2 regions of the Paenibacillus sp. FSL E2-0151 genome follow, and region 2 is predicted to be linked to the other one. Evidence: riboswitches for the same ligand, from Rfam matches in the RefSeq annotation. Region 2 holds a riboswitch; the other holds the start of a gene.
The links. Region 2 has a riboswitch for glycine ahead of gcvT (glycine cleavage system aminomethyltransferase GcvT). Riboswitches for the same ligand answer to the same signal wherever they lie in the genome.
Positions count from the first base shown of each region.

Region 1: linked by a shared signal. The riboswitch ahead of sdaAB (L-serine ammonia-lyase, iron-sulfur-dependent subunit beta) and the one ahead of gcvT (glycine cleavage system aminomethyltransferase GcvT) in region 2 are both predicted to bind glycine.

Region 1 is NZ_CP150308.1:579,106-587,428, reverse strand. Features, by position in the region: gene MHI55_RS02885 (alpha-glycosidase) at 1-490, shown strand, start outside; gene MHI55_RS02880 (helix-turn-helix transcriptional regulator) at 631-1,143, opposite strand; gene MHI55_RS02875 (ABC transporter permease) at 1,198-2,412, opposite strand; gene sdaAA (L-serine ammonia-lyase, iron-sulfur-dependent, subunit alpha) at 2,678-3,616, opposite strand; gene sdaAB (L-serine ammonia-lyase, iron-sulfur-dependent subunit beta) at 3,606-4,295, opposite strand; glycine riboswitch at 4,575-4,699, opposite strand; gene MHI55_RS02860 (collagen-like protein) at 4,834-6,510, opposite strand; gene MHI55_RS02855 (hypothetical protein) at 6,718-7,812, opposite strand; gene MHI55_RS02850 (HAMP domain-containing sensor histidine kinase) at 7,814-8,323, opposite strand, start outside.
Region 2 is NZ_CP150308.1:5,411,847-5,420,169, reverse strand. Features, by position in the region: gene MHI55_RS24090 (HPr family phosphocarrier protein) at 1-67, shown strand, start outside; gene ptsP (phosphoenolpyruvate--protein phosphotransferase) at 60-1,772, shown strand; gene gcvPB (aminomethyl-transferring glycine dehydrogenase subunit GcvPB) at 2,010-3,449, opposite strand; gene gcvPA (aminomethyl-transferring glycine dehydrogenase subunit GcvPA) at 3,587-4,942, opposite strand; gene gcvT (glycine cleavage system aminomethyltransferase GcvT) at 4,939-6,075, opposite strand; glycine riboswitch at 6,397-6,519, opposite strand; gene gcvH (glycine cleavage system protein GcvH) at 6,863-7,255, shown strand; gene MHI55_RS24060 (PTS mannitol transporter subunit IICB) at 7,675-8,323, shown strand, end outside.

The DNA.
Region 1 (8,323 bases), 2.2 Mb from region 2:
GCGGCTGCTCACGCTGTGTGAAGGTGACCAGCGCAAGATGAAGCTGGCTGCGTTATTCCAGTTCAGTTATATGGGTGCTCCGTGTATCTATTACGGAGACGAGATTGGCATGGACGGCGAACATGATCCGGGCTGCCGTAAATGCATGGAATGGGATGAAGCAAAGCAGGACCGAGAGCTGTTTAACTTTTATCAGAAACTGATCTCCCTACGTCATGCTCATCCTGCCCTGCGTGCAGAAGGCACCGTTCGTTTCCTGCAGGCTCGTCCCGATGGCAGCCAACTGGTATTTGAGCGACAAAATGAGGAGGAACGCATTCTGGTTCTGTTCAATCGATCAGAAGAGACGGCTATTGTCGAGCTGGAGGCTGGTGACGAGGAATGGACCGAGTTATTCGGCGGAAACCATCGTACTGCCAAGGAAGATGGCATACTCGCCATTGAACTGCCCGCGTATGGATATGCCGTACTGAGTACTAGTCTCATATAAACACCAAGCTATACTTGCTCATATGCAAGACTGGAGTCTGTTCAGTTCATCGGCATATCAAACGAAATAGGCGCTCCCAGATCTGTTCCTGATCTGTGGAGCACCTATTTGATTTTGACGTTATTCATTATGGCCATGGATTACTCTGGCCGAACCAGCTGTTCCTTGAGCAACTGGATGGTGGCCTCATATTGTACAAGCCCCACTTGCAGACACAGACGCTGTGCAGGCGAAATACGTTCGCCGAATTCCTCCATCTGGCGCTGAAGTTCAGCGTATAACATTTCCTTTCGCTTCAACTGGCTGGATATCCAACCCGTTACGGTATCTTCATCCGCCAACTCTCCGAAATACAACCGCATCAGAAAATCAGAACGAAATACCTCAGCTTCCAAAGGACTCATTAAATAGGCGTGAAATTGCGTTGCTCCTTCAGGGGTCAATGAATACACGTTCTTATCAGGTTTCCCTTCCTGCTTCACCGATTCCTTAGTCAGCAATCCTGACTTTTCCATCTTCGCAAGTGTAGGATATATGGTGCCGAAACTGGCATCAAAGAAAAATGAAAAATATTGTTCAAAGTACTGCTTGATCTCGTATCCGGAACTTGGCTGATTGTGCAGTATTCCGAGGATGACATGCTGCGTGTTCATCGGTGTACCGCTCCTTTCCATTCCCCTTAACGTATCACAATCAGTACCCCTTGTTCAATGATCAGATGACGAAACGGTTGCTTTCAGAGCAACAGGCACAGCAGCAGGCTGGTCCTCCCTACGAGCTTCAGAACGTACCGGGCCGGAGCGTCTGATCCAGATGCAAAGCGCACCCAGAGTCAGTGTTACACCACCGATTACGGCGAGCAACATCGCATCCCGGCCAATTCCGTTTCCTCCGAGCACAAGGTTCATCATCCCTTCTACGGCATAAGTCGCTGGCAGATAATGACCGATCACTTGGTAGAAGTCAGGCATTACATCTCGCGGAATCGTTGATCCCGAGGACAGCATCAGCAGAGGCAACAACGCACTGTTTAACCAAGCCCCAGCATTGCCAAGCAACAACAAGCTCAACTGAGCCATGAGTATAAAAGATATGGTGACCAGCAACTGGAACAGCCATAACATGAACCAACTGGCTGCTGACGATACCCCCATAATGTGCATCATCCCCGATCCAACGAGTGAGACGATAAATGCCGCACCCAGATTAATAATGTTACGTGCCCAGAAGCGCTCCCATTTCCCTGCCCTGCCACTCAGTTCACCAGAAACCTTTTGCAGATTCATGCTTAGCAACATCGCTCCGGTAAACGTAGCCGTTACAATCAACATCGGTACCATCGAGAAAGCAAAATTATCAACAGGATTCAGTCGCTCCACCTCTGCCTCCACGCGTGAAGATAACCCTACCGCAAGCGCATCGGACTGATCAGCAGTCATACCGGATTGATTCAGCACTCCGTGAATAACCTCCTGTTGTACTTCACGGTTCAATGTCGCTGTAACTTGTGCGGCTACGTTCTGCATCACACTTTTCACGGTAGCCACGTTTGATTCGTTCATCACATACTTCACTGTCATCGGTTTTGACAAGTCTTCTGCCTGCTGCATGAAACCTGATGGAATCTCAATAATCATGTACACATCCCGGTCCGTTAACATCTGTCTCGCTTCTTGCATCGATTCAGATGTTTTGACCTCGAAATTCAGGCCCGCTGCCAGAGACTCGGCCACCGGTTCAGCCGCTACCCCATCTTCATTCACGATGGTGACAGCCAATTGAGTCATTCTTTCGTTAACCTGGTCGTATCCGCTAAGCCAGATGATGTTAAAAAAAACCTGAAACAGCACAGCCGTAATTAAACCTACAATGGTGGCTCCGTTTTTCAAAAACAGCAGACTCGTCTGGAAAATACCTTTCATTCTATCCATCTCCTTTAATTTTGTTTCGCTCCTATATATATCGTATTGATATATGACAACAATTAATATATCTAACCGATATATAGATCGTCAATGTTTTTGTTTTTCTTCGTTGGAAAAAGACAAAAAAAGCCGATACATCTCTTCACCAGGAAGATTTGTACCGGCTTTTCATATCATGTAAGGACTCTTCTTCACCTTTAATAATCAAGGCTAAAGGCAGGCTCCACAAGTTAGCGTTAGATTTAATTCATATCAATCCGATTTATGCCTTAGTTTCTACGTCATTTTCAGCAGGGGACTCCGGCTCAGGCTCGGCACGCTTTGCCTTTGGTTTAGCCAACTTCTGCATCATTTTGCGGCCGGTTGGTGTCTGGGCCAGTCCACCTTGGGCTGTCTCCCGATGGCGGCTCGGCATTGCACTGCCTACTTCCAGCATGACATCGATGACTTCGTCTGACGGAATGGCACTACGCACTCCGGCCAGGGCCATGTCAGCCGCAGCCAGCGCCGTAACTGCACCCAGTCCATTACGGACGATGCACGGGATTTCAACAAGGCCTGCGACCGGATCGCAGATAAGGCCCAGTGTATTTTTTAACGCCAAACCAACGGCATGAACAACCTGTTCCGGTGTACCTCCACGCAGTTCAACCATGGCACCCGCAGCCATGCCGATAGCGGAACCCACTTCCGCCTGACAGCCACCTTCGGCCCCGGAGATAAATGAATTATTGGCGATAACATAACCAATTGCTCCCGCACAGAACAACCCGTTCACCAAATGTTCGTCCGTCCAGCCAAATCGCTCCTGTGAACTGATAAACACACCCGGGATGATGCCGCAGGAACCGGCTGTTGGTGTAGCCACGATCCGACCCATGGAGGCATTCACTTCAGATACACACAGGGCATACGCCATGGCAAGTGCGGAAGCATCTCCTGAGCAAGTCTCACCCTTGCGAATGTACTCGGCCATTTTTTTGCCGTCTCCACCTGTTAATCCACTGCGTGATGTCGTATCTTCCGTTAACCCTTTGCGTACCGCTTCCTTCATCACCTGATAATATTCAGACATCTGCTTCACAACATCCGCTTCCGGTGTATTGGTCTCCTGAACTTGCTCCTCGATCATCAGCTGAGCAATGGTTTTGGATTCCGCTGTACAGATCGTATTCAGTTCGTGCAAATGTTTAAACCGCATCCGAATCAACTCCTCTCTTCAAATCGATAACACGAATGTCCAATACATGGTCCAGCTCCCTTAGACGCTTGAGCATATCAGGATTAGGCACACCATCCATTTCCATCGCGGTAAGCGCTTCGCCATCACGGGCTTTCCGGTCCACCTGCATATACCCGATGTTAACCCCGGATGAACTGATCGTGGACGTCACTGACGCGAGTACGCCCGCTTTATCCGCATGCCGCAGAACGAGTGTTGGAAACTCACCACTAATCTGAACACGAAAATCATTCATCGAATGCACGGATACGCTTCCACCACCAATGGATGCACCGATTAAGGAGCAGGCACGTTCTCCATGCCACAACTCAATTTTGACCGTATTAGGATGAGGAGCAGGTAGGCCACTTGTATAAAACTCAACCTCCATGCCCGCTTCCTCTGCGTATTGCTCTGCATCCGGGATACGCGGATCGTCTGTGACATAATCCAGCAGACCGCCGATCAGTGCCAGATCTGTTCCGTGCCCCTGATACGTATCTGCAAATGAACCGTACAGCGTCAGCCGGGCACGATCTGGCGTACATCCTAGCCACTGTCGAGCAATTCTCCCTAACCTTGCCGCTCCAGCTGTATGTGAACTTGAAGGCCCCGTCATCGACGGACCAATAATTGAGAAAACATCTTTAAATCGCACCTTGTAACCCTCCATTATTAATCATGATTCATATTTGTAAAATGTATTCGTCATTTCGATCCAGGAGTTTCATCCACAATGTCCCTTATTTAGGTATGATGACATCAAAAAAGGACAGAAGAAGGCCTTAGGCCCTCTCTCTGTCCTCGATACCTGAGAGTTTCATGATCAGCAGTGTCTCACGACAAGGGTGCACTGCCTGCGATTACAGACAAGTTCACCGGGCTGACTGATCATATACCCCTTGGGTGGCGCAGTTCGCGCACTCTCCAGAGTTGCGTCCAACGATGGTACATTTACCTGAGAGATTAACCACTGCGCCGGGTGCGCAGCAGCTTGCTCCTTCGGTGCCTGAACACTAGCCATTTGGCTCGGCTAACCCAGGTCTCTCCCGCTCGTTATCATCCGCTGTATTATCTTAATTCGATTCGAATTGGTATATTTCTAAATTTTTGATCAAGTATACCCATAGAGTAATGTACAATATCATATATGTCAACAAAAGTAACGTGTAATTATCATAAGTTCGATGTCTATTTTAACTGAAACGAATAGCATTCAGATTTCTCACTTCCGCTGAGGCACTCGTGACGTTGCTAGTTGTCGTAAATTGGATACTTATCGTGTATGCATTAGTCGTTGTAGTCGGGGATGTATCCACGTAAGTGTTGGAGGAAAGAAACCTCAACGTTCCCGAAGCATTACCGGTTCGTGAGAGTTGCAATTGATTAATTAAAACTCCGTTACGTCTCAGATTAATGTTATACGCAATACTCCAGTTAGACCCTACAACTATTGCTACTTGTGTACTATTATCGATTTTCACGCGTTGACCTGCCACTACAGGTACATTAAGTGTCTGAATCGTTGTTTCAGCTACTAATGAAAGACCCAACGCCGTGGTCTGGCTATCAGCAAACAAGGAAGAGTCTGCCGGAGCCGAAGCTGCAGTTGATCCCGTGGCACCTGTCGTACCGGTAGCCCCAGTCACTCCTGTTGTTCCTGTAATACCAGTGACTCCGGTCGTTCCCGTCAGTCCTGTTGCTCCTGTAACACCAGTGACTCCGGTCGTTCCCGTCAGTCCTGTTGCTCCTGTAACACCAGTGACTCCAGTTGTTCCCGTCAGTCCTGTTGCTCCTGTAACACCAGTGACTCCAGTTGTTCCCGTCAGTCCTGTCGCTCCTGTAACACCAGTGACTCCGGTCGTTCCCGCTACTCCCGTTACGCCTGTTGCACCTGTAACACCAGTGACCCCTGTCGTTCCTGTTATTCCTGTACTCCCGGTAATCCCCGTGGCTCCAGTAGACCCTGTCTCTCCCGTACTCCCAGTAACTCCCGTCACTCCAGTAGACCCTGTCCCTCCCGTACTCCCGGTAATCCCCGTCACTCCAGTAGACCCTGTCTCTCCCGTGCTCCCGGTAATCCCCGTCACTCCAGTAGACCCTGTCTCTCCCGTGCTCCCGGTAATCCCCGTGGCTCCAGTAGACCCTGTTTCTCCCGTGCTCCCGGTAATCCCCGTGGCTCCAGTAGACCCTGTCTCCCCTGTGCTCCCGGTGACTCCAGTCGTTCCTGTTATTCCTGTACTCCCAGTAACACCCGTCACTCCGGTAAGCCCTGTCTCTCCTGTGGTCCCCGTACTTCCAGTAGCGCCCGTGACTCCTGTCACTCCGGTAGATCCTGTCTCCCCCGTGGTCCCAGTGACACCGGTCTCTCCCGTCGATCCCGTAGTTCCTCCAGGAGGACCAGTAACTCCTGTCAGTCCTGTAACACCTGTAGCCCCTGTAGGACCAGTTGTTCCCGCAACCCCTGCTGTCCCTGTAGCTCCAGTCGCACCCGTTACCCCGACTAGACCGGGGTTCGCTCCTAACAATTCCTCAGACACCAAACGATGTGCCGTTACCAGTTGACCGTTCTCGTTTTTCCCCCATACCGAAATCTGAACTTCATCCTCCGCATCATCACCTGTGATAAATATAAACTCAAATGCATCCAAATCTGCATAATAGTCATTTGTTATAACCTGGTTAGGCAAAACATTAAACAATTCCTCAACGTATAGTGTGCGAACACCATTCAAATAATATCCTTGAACCAGAACGGTAGAGAAACTAGTGAGACTCCAATTGTCTAATTTCACTGTAATTCTCTGTGTAGGACGCTCGCCGCTTCCCACCACTATATTATTTTCTATTGGCCCTGTTGATAAAACAGCCATCCTGCGATGCCCCTTTCTCCTGCCTCCATCACCAAATCAAGATTGTCTTCTATGAATATGCATATTGAACTGTAAACGTGAAGTTGCCCTCTTGCCTTTTTGGAGTGGACTGAAAGGAGATCGAATAGATATCCACCACACCAAAAGGAGAATATACAAAAAAAGCTGCCGCTCGTTTCTGCGGCAACCTTATTGTTATTCTTTAGCTCATCTAGACGGATTGGAAAAGGTCAGTTCTTCCGCCCAAGCTTGCAGCTTTGCCTTTGTCCATCCTTCGTTTTCACCCATGATGGAGTACCGCAAGCCATTCTCACTCCATGATATGTTCCGAATGCTCTTCATATATGAACCCTCGGTGTTACGAACCTTAATCTCGGCTTCATCCGGTATTAGTGTATCGTCCACATTTTCTTCCGGCATCTTGAATACCGTCAGGCTGACTTCTACCTTGTCGTTACTTACATAATACAAGGTTACTTCATCTCTGCTCAGCTCACCGCGCGATGTAGACATTTCGATCCGTGATAGTTCGAATTCTCCACTCATGTCCTGTAGGAACGGCTGTTCCAACGCTTTTTCCGCTTCCTCTAGGGTCACTTCGGAATTCTGCATCATATCGTTCAAGTCCTTCACATCGACCTCCTCAGGGATGTCAATTACGAAAGTATCCTTTGTGAATTCAGGGTCATACTGAATCGGATCATAGACCATTTCTGATTTTCCATCCCCATACGCGCTGTTTACTTTGACAATCATCCACGTTTTGGGATCTACCCAATACTCTGAAGATATGGAGAATGCGCCTTCTTCTTTTGGTGTCAATTCAATATGAATGACGTCCTGTCCATGAAGTTTCTCCTGTCCCATCATATTCACATCATGCGTAGTACGTAACCGCTCTAGTTGATCGAGCAATATTTGCTTCTGGGTTTGATTAGGTTGTTGTGACACGGATGATGCATCCATGGAATATGCTGCCCCTGTTTCTTTTTCATATATGATGATCTTCTTTCCATCATTAACTGCGTAACTGACATTGCCATTCTCTGATGTTTCCGTGCGCTTTCGTCCGGTTTCACCATCTACCCATTCCTTAATTTGCATCGTGTTAGTCAGCTTGTCATCCGCCCATATCTTCATCACACCTTCCGCATAATACGAGGCGGGTTCTGTTTCTGCTGAGACAACCTTCTCAATCATCTCATCTCCTGACATAGCCAGCATATCCTTCTCCGCGCAACCTCCAAGCAGGGCGCCTGCCAACACAGCAGTACCCAGCATCATCCATCCTTTTTTCATCATCTTATCCACCCTCTCTGCGTTTACATTCTCCATGTTCAGGCAATCGGCATGCTGCCAGCGTTCCATATCCTTCGTATGACCACATGCGCATATCCCCTCCGTGCTTTATTGCAACCCGTTTGGCTATACTCAATCCCAATCCCGAACCACCTGCATATGTCTTCTCCTCCTGATTCTGGTGTTGAACATAGGGTTCGAAGATACGAATGAGCTGTTCCTCAGGAATAGCAGGACCTTCGTTTTGTACTATGATCAATGTTGCTCCCGCCCTGTAGTTATCCAATTCAGCTCTAAGCGAAGGAATAATCCATTCAGGAAGCTCCCAATCTGAAGCAATAACCCCTAGTCCCATTACACCGTTCGTCCTTGTGTGGCGTAGTGCATTATTTATCAGATTATCTGTCAGGCGCATCAGTTGTTCCGGATGAACTCGGTACAGTTGATCTGTGCGGACATCCATCTTCACGTCAATCTGACCACGCTCGGCAAGTCCCTCATAGCTCCCAAGCAG
Region 2 (8,323 bases):
AGCTGAAGCTCTTCAAGCTTTGACTGACGTTATGGTTAACGAAGGGTTGGGCGAAATTAATGCTTAATGTCTCCGGGATCGCGGCTTCGGCGGGTATTGCTATCGCCAAGGCGTTTATCTTGGAGCATCCTGACTACTCTGTAGAAAAACGCCAAATTAACGACGTTGACGCAGAGATCGCGAAACTCGACTCAGCTCTGGGTAAATCCCAGGCTGAGCTTGAGGCGATCAAAGAGCGTACTTTACAAGAGCTTGGCGAGAAAAAAGCAGAGATTTTTGCTTCGCATTTGCTCATTCTGAATGACCCGGAACTAATTGATCCGGTTAAAGCTAGAATTGCGGATGACATGATCAATGCAGAATTTGCTTTGAACGAAACGGCATCGCAATTTATCTCCATGTTTGAGAACATGAAGAGTGCTTACCTGCAGGAACGTGCGGCAGATATGCGTGACGTTACCAAACGTGTGCTAAATCACTTGCTTGGTATCGACTTCATGAGTCCGGCTGAGATCAATGAAGAAGTGATTGTGCTTGCGGAGGATCTAACACCTTCCGACACGGCTCAATTGAACCGCCAATTTGTTAAAGGTTTTGCAACCAACATTGGTGGACGTACTTCTCACTCGGCAATTATGGCTCGCTCTCTTGAGATTCCGGCTGTTGTTGGAACCAAGGACATCTTGGCTCAAGCGAAACAAGGCGATATGATTATCGTTGACGGTCTGGATGGTCACGTACTGGTTAACCCTACTGATGAAGTTATTGCTGAATACCGTGCCAAACAGGAACAGTATGATGCACAACGTGCAGAGTGGAGAAAACTTCGTGATGAGCCAACGGTAACGGTGGACAACGTTCATGTTGAACTTGCAGCTAACATTGGTACACCAAATGACGTAACGGGTGTTCTGGAAAACGGCGGCGAGGCTGTAGGCCTGTACCGTACCGAGTTCTTGTACATGGGCAGAGACAAGCTTCCTTCCGAAGACATTCAGTATAATGCTTACAAAGCGGTACTGGAAAAAATGGAAGGCAAACCTGTCGTTGTTCGTACACTCGACATCGGTGGAGACAAAGAGCTTCCATACCTGGATCTGCCAAAAGAAATGAATCCATTCCTCGGCTTCCGCGCAGTTCGTCTGTGTTTGGACCGTCTGGATATCTTCCGTACACAATTGCGTGCATTGCTGCGTGCAAGCGTACATGGAAACCTGCGTGTCATGTTCCCAATGATCGCAACACTCGGTGAATTCCGTGAAGCAAAAGCTGTCTTGCTCGAAGAGAAAGAGAAGCTGGTTGCTGAAGGTATTGCTGTTTCTGACAGCATTCAACTCGGAATCATGGTCGAAATTCCTTCGACTGCAGTTCTGGCGGATCAATTTGCCAAAGAAGTGGATTTCTTCAGTATCGGAACGAACGATCTGATTCAATACACGATGGCTGCTGACCGCATGAACGAACGAGTGGCTTATCTGTACCAGCCTTACAACCCAGCCATTTTGCGTTTGGTTAAAATGGTTATCGATGCAGCGCATCGTGAAGGCAAATGGGTTGGCATGTGTGGTGAGATGGCAGGAGACGAAACAGCAATTCCATTGCTGCTTGGTCTTGGATTGGATGAGTTCAGCATGAGCGCAACCTCCATTCTGCCAGCTCGTAGTCAGATTACCAAGCTGTCCCGTGCGGATATGCAGGAACTGGCTGCTAAAGCTCTGGATATGCAAACGGCTGAACAAGTTGTTGAATTGGTTCAAAGCATTCAAGCGTAATTTTGCCGGGGTTTCCTCCGGATTTGAGGTTTTTCTTTTTCCGATAATGAGCTGCATTGATGCAGCGATTTTGCCGGTATCCGCTGTTACAGCGGGTACTGGCTTTTTTTGTTGCTCGAACGTATAGGAATTAGAAGGGGAGTACGAGGAGAAAGGTCCTGTAATGTCTAGCCAAAAAAATGCTCTTACTGGTGTAGTTAACATCAGCAAGAGCATGATTAGTAATACACTTAGTGCTTAACTGCAAGCACAATTCAGTACAGGTTTGCGAGCGGCGGTGGTTTCATCCAGACGAGTGACCGGTGTTCCGTAAGGTGCGTTGAGTACCAATTCTGGTGTCTCTTCCGCTTCTTTGGCAATCCGTATCATCGTATCAATGAATCCATCCAACGTTTCTTTACTTTCGGTTTCTGTCGGCTCGATCATGATGCATTCCTCCACGTTGAGCGGGAAGTACACCGTAGGTGGGTGATATCCAAAATCAAGCAATCGCTTGGCAACATCAAGTGTGCGCACACCGTATTGCTTCAAACCCCGACCAGACATGACGAATTCATGTTTGCATACACCCGGATACGGAATCTCGTAGTAAGGTGCAAGACGGGCCATCATATAGTTGGCATTCAGTACCGCACATTCAGAGACGCGGCGTAACCCTTCCGGTCCATAGGTGCGAATGTAGGCATAGGCACGTACCAGAATACCGAAGTTGCCGTAGTAGGCTTTCACCCGGCCAATGGATTGATCGCCTTCACGATCGAATGCATACATACCATCATCATTCTTGATCACCATTGGTTTAGGCAGGAATGGAATCAGGCGATTCTTCACACCAACTGGTCCGGCACCTGGTCCACCACCGCCATGAGGCGTACTCATCGTTTTGTGCAAGTTCAGATGCACCACGTCAAAGCCCATATCACCTGGACGGGTAATGCCCATAATGGCATTGGAGTTGGCTCCGTCGTAATACAACAAGCCACCAGCCTGGTGTACGATGGATGCAATCTCCTGAATGTCTTTCTCAAACAGACCAAGTGTATTCGGGTTTGTCAGCATCAATGCTGCCGTATCCGAACCGACTGCTGCACGGAGTGCGTCCAGATCGACCAGTCCGTCTGCGCGGGATGGAATCGTCACAGTTTCAAATCCTGCAACGGTTGCACTTGCCGGGTTGGTACCATGCGAAGAATCGGGCACGATGACTTTGGTACGTTGTTCGCCACGACCTTCGTGGTAGGCACGAATCATCATAAGTCCAGTCCATTCTCCATGGGCACCAGCTGCTGGTTGCAAGGTCACAGCGTCCATACCTGTCAGACCTGCAAGGTCGTTTTGCAACGTATATAACAGTTCTAGTGCACCTTGAATGCTGGATTCATGCTGGTACGGATGGATTTTGGCGAATCCATTATAACGAGCAACATCCTCATTGATCTTTGGATTGTATTTCATCGTACAAGAGCCCAGTGGATAGAATCCGTTATCTACGCCGAAGTTGCGACGGGATAGCGCGGTATAGTGTCGAATAACATCTACCTCAAACACTTCCGGCAGTGCCGCTGCTTCCGAACGGAGCATTTCCCGGGGAATCAACGTATCGGCAGCCTGACGAGGAACATCACATTCTGGCAAGGAATAAGCGACACGCCCAGGGCTGCTGAGTTCAAAAATCAATGATTGTTCCGAAGCAGGAGATAAGGTCTGTGCACTAAATGTTGTATCCGTCTCAGGTTGAACCGAAGTGGAGACAGAGGTACCTGTTTCCGATTGTCCGTGTACCGATGTTGTCGTTGTCGTCGTCGTTTCCTGAGTCACAGCGATCCCTCCAATGCTCGTGCGAATTCGTCAATCTCTTCCTTAGTGCGCCGTTCCGTAACAGCAATCAGCATATGTCCGGCAAGCTCCGGATAATCACGTCCGAGTTCGTAGCCACCAATAAAGCCTGCATCCAGCAGTTTCAACTGAAGAGTATCCACGTCGGTTCCTTCAGGAAGCTTAATAACAAACTCATTAAATGTTGGTGCATTAAAAGTAAGGCTAACTCCAGAAATCGCAGTTAATGTATTGAGGGTGTAATGACTCTTTTGCAAATTCAGATCCGCGACATCGATCATTCCTTGTTTACCCATGATGGACATATATACAGATGCGCTGAGTGCAAGCAAAGCCTGGTTGGAACAGATGTTGGATGTCGCCTTTTCGCGTCGGATGTGCTGTTCACGTGCTTGCAATGTCAGTACAAAACCACGCTTGCCATTGCGATCCGTGGTCTGGCCTACGATTCGGCCAGGAATTCGGCGCATATGAGGCTGGGACACGGCGAAATATCCGCATGTCGGACCGCCGAGTGAAGCGGCGATGCCGAGGGGCTGCGCATCACCTACAACGATGTCGGCACCCAGCTTGCCTGGGGCTTCCAGCAGACCCAGCGATAGCGGGTTGGCACTTACAACGAGCAGGCCCTTGTGCGCATGCACGAGGTCGGCAGCCTGCTTCACATTTTCCACGGCACCAAAGAAGTTCGGACTCTGGATCATGACAGCAGCGGTATCGTCTGATATGGCGGTTTGCAGGGCATCCCAGTCAGTGACGCCATCCTTATAACCAATCTCGACAATCTCCAGACGGAGTCCGTGCGCATATGCCTGCAATACCTGACGGGCTTCCGGATGAACGGTACGGGATACGATGAGCTGTTTGCGACGAGTTGCCGCTGCGGCCAGATTACCGGCTTCCGCAAAAGCTGTTGCACCGTCATACATACTGGCATTGGCTACAGCCATACCGGTTAATTCACAGATGTAGGATTGAAATTCGAAAATGGCCTGTAGTTCACCTTGGCTGATCTCAGGCTGATAAGGTGTGTAGGCAGTGTAAAACTCGGAACGGGAAATGACATGATTGATGACGGAAGGAACATGATGATCATATATGCCAGCGCCGAGGAAGCTGGCGTGTGTTTCGAAATTGGCGTTGGCGCCAGCTTGTTTGGACATGTGACGTGTCAGCGCATATTCATCAAGTTTGGAGGATACGGGCAGCTCGCCCTGATAACGAATCTCTTTTGGAATGTCCTGAAACAGATCCTCCAGCGTATCCACACCGATGGTTGCGAGCATGGCGCTCTGATCTTGTTCAGTCATGGGAATGTAACGGTGCTTGCTCATGCTTGATCAGCTCCTTGAGTAGGTGTCTTCGACGTACGTGTCCGTTTATGAAAAGGGGTCTTCACGACCTCGGCTTTTAGTTTCTTGCCGCGGATCTCAATCTCAAGCGGGGTTCCCAGCGCAGCGTATTTGCTGTCGATGAGGGCAAGCCCCAGATTACGCTTCAATGTAGGTGATTGCGTGCCTGTTGTCACTTCACCAATCTGTACGCCTTCGGCGTAAATCGGATAGTGGGGGCGGGGAATACCGCGCTCCAGCACTTCGATGCCGACCAGTTTGCGGGCAGGCCCGTCAGTTTTTTGCTGTAACAAGGCTTCGTGTCCGATAAAAGGTCCCGCATTCAGCTTCACAAACATACCTACGCCAGCTTCGAGTGGAGAGATGGTTGCCGACAATTCCTGTCCATACAGGGGGAGCCTTGCTTCAAAGCGCAGTGTATCCCGGGCACCAAGTCCGGTTGGTACGAGTCCGTGACCTTCACCGGCTTGCATTAATCCATTCCAGACCACAGCAGCCTGATCTGCAGGAACATATAGCTCAAAGCCATCTTCACCGGTATAACCGGTACGGGACAACAGTAATTTTACTCCACATACTTCAGCATCCTGCACAAAACGAAACGGTTCAATCGAGCTTACATCCGTATCTGTAACTTTCCCGATAATGTCTACAGCCAGTGGACCTTGCAAGGCGAGCAGCGCTGTCTGCTCCGAATCATTGGTCATGCTCACGCCAGGGATCAAGTGCTCTTGCAGCCACGCCCAATCCTTGTCGATGTTGGAGGCGTTAACAACGAGCATATAATGCTGATCTTCCAGCTTATACACGAGCAGATCATCCACCACACCGCCATCTGGATAACACATCAGGGTGTACTGGGCTTGATCGGGAACCAGCGTGGTCACATCATTGGTCATCATTTGTTGCAAAAACGCTTCAGCCTGCTCACCCTGTACCGTGAATTCGCCCATATGGGATACATCAAACAGTCCCGCGCGCTCGCGTACCGCTTCATGTTCTTTCTGGATTCCGCTAAATTGTACCGGAAGCTCCCAGCCTCCAAAGTCAATGCACCGTACGCCTTCGTATTGCTGATACAGTGGGAAGAGTGGTGTTCTAAGCAAATCGGACATCAAATCACCTCGTCATGGGCCGTCAGCCGGCCGGATATACAATCGTGGATCAATGAACCAGGGTGTTTTTAAATTTTCAGCTAGATATTTTCATCAGATAAGTATGGTAAGGGCAGCTATGGCAGCGCCGTTCTACATCCTGTTTTTCGTTTTTTGGGAAAAAGGAAAAGGACAGGCCAAAGAATCGGCATGCCAAGTAGCACGCTGTATTCTAAGGCTCTGTCCCTTGTACCTGAGAGTTACCCCGCTGCGTTGCGCAGCAGGTTTCCCCTTGGGTGATCATAACGCCCGCACAGGGCGAATAGATGCTCTCCAGAGTTGCGTCCCGTAAAAGTCCTTTTGCCTGAGAGATTCACCCCCGCTTATCGGTGGTTTACTCCTTCGGCGTTACCTCATGTACATCCCGAATCGGGTGTCACGGGTAATCTCTCCCTTTACATTCATCCGCGGGTATAACATAGTCCAATAAACACATTTACTCCTCTCATTAAAACGTGAATCCACTACTGATGTCAAGAACGATGTCATAGATAATAATTAAAAACCGAATATTTATTTTTCTTTCGATACTATTGTTCGTGTATTTATAAAGACTGCGCTTACTATTCTAATATTCACCAGTATATGAAGAAAGAGTGTAATCCGGTTACAGGATTTAGAGGTGTTCAGCAAATAAATTGTGAGGTATCTTGACATTTGATTCATAAATATCATACGCTATGTTCTGGGAAAAAGGTTAAGGTCAAAGAACGCATGTACTCATTAATGAAAAGCGAGGCGGATATCGATGAGCGAATTGAAAAGTGATTTCCTGTACAGTGAAGAGCACGAATGGGTGCAAACCGTAGGGGAGGATACTGTACGTATTGGCATTACCGAGTTCGCGCAGCATCAGCTGGGTGACATTGTGTTTGTGGAATTGCCTGACCTTGAAACCAATGTAAAAGCAGAGGACAGCATTGGAACGATCGAATCGGTCAAAACGGTGTCGGACTTGTTCTCTCCCGTCACTGGTTCAATCATTGCGGTGAATGATTCGTTGCAGGACTCCCCTGAACTTGTGAACAGCTCTCCTTACGAGGAAGGCTGGATGATTGAGATCCGTGTTGAGGGAGATCTGACAGCAGCATTGTCTACATTGATGAATGCAGACGCGTATCGGAAACATACGAAAGAATAGTATCAACGAACTTGTACTTATTAACATATATTTTATAATTAAATGATATGAGCTTCATATTGTTTCGACCTGTGTGAGCCGGATGCTTGCACAGGTTTTTTGTGCTTTCCAAGAATGGTTTTGAATGTGGAATGAAGCAGATTGTGGATGTAAATCACCTGATTGGACCAAGCTATAGTTTAGAAAATGATTCTGGAAATGACAAAAGTCATAGGCAAGAAAATCCTTGTGTACCAATGGGTTCAGCCATTATGCATCAAGTAAAACGATTACATAACCTAATGTTGTCATCATTGTTCATGACGAAAGTACGCTTTCATTTCATTGAACAGGAGAGCATTCTCGCTTAGGATTACAGCAGGGGAGAAATGATACCCCTTTCATAAATCATAATCACTTGATCCAAGGAGGATAATACAATGAGTAATTTGGACCAATCGTCCAATTCCAAAGGTGGGCTACGGGTAGGTGTTCAGCGTTTTGGCCGATTCCTGAGTGGTATGGTCATGCCGAATATGGGAGCGTTCATCGCCTGGGGATTAATTACAGCTCTGTTCATTCCAACAGGCTGGTTCCCTAACGAGACGCTTGCGCAGCTAGTTGATCCGATGATCAAATATTTGCTGCCACTGTTAATTGGTTACACCGGGGGTACGATGGTGCATGGTCAGCGTGGTGGTGTCGTGGGTGCCATTATGACCATCGGGGTCATCGTGGGTAGTGATATTCCGATGTTCCTCGGTGCCATGATTGCCGGACCACTGGCAGCATGGATCATTAAAAAGTTTGATAAATCCATTGAAGGTAAAGTTAAAGCCGGATTTGAAATGCTTGTTAACAACTTCTCAGCCGGTATTATTGGCGGGATCTTGGGGATTTTTGCGCTACTGGGCATCGGGCCTGCTGTAGAAGCGATTAGCAAAGTATTATCTGCCGGTGTACAGGGCTTAATGAATCTTGGTTTGCTGCCGCTGGTCAACCTAATCATTGAACCAGGTAAAGTATTGTTCCTGAACAATGCAATCAACCACGGGATTCTTACACCAATTGCAACAGATCAAGCGAGAG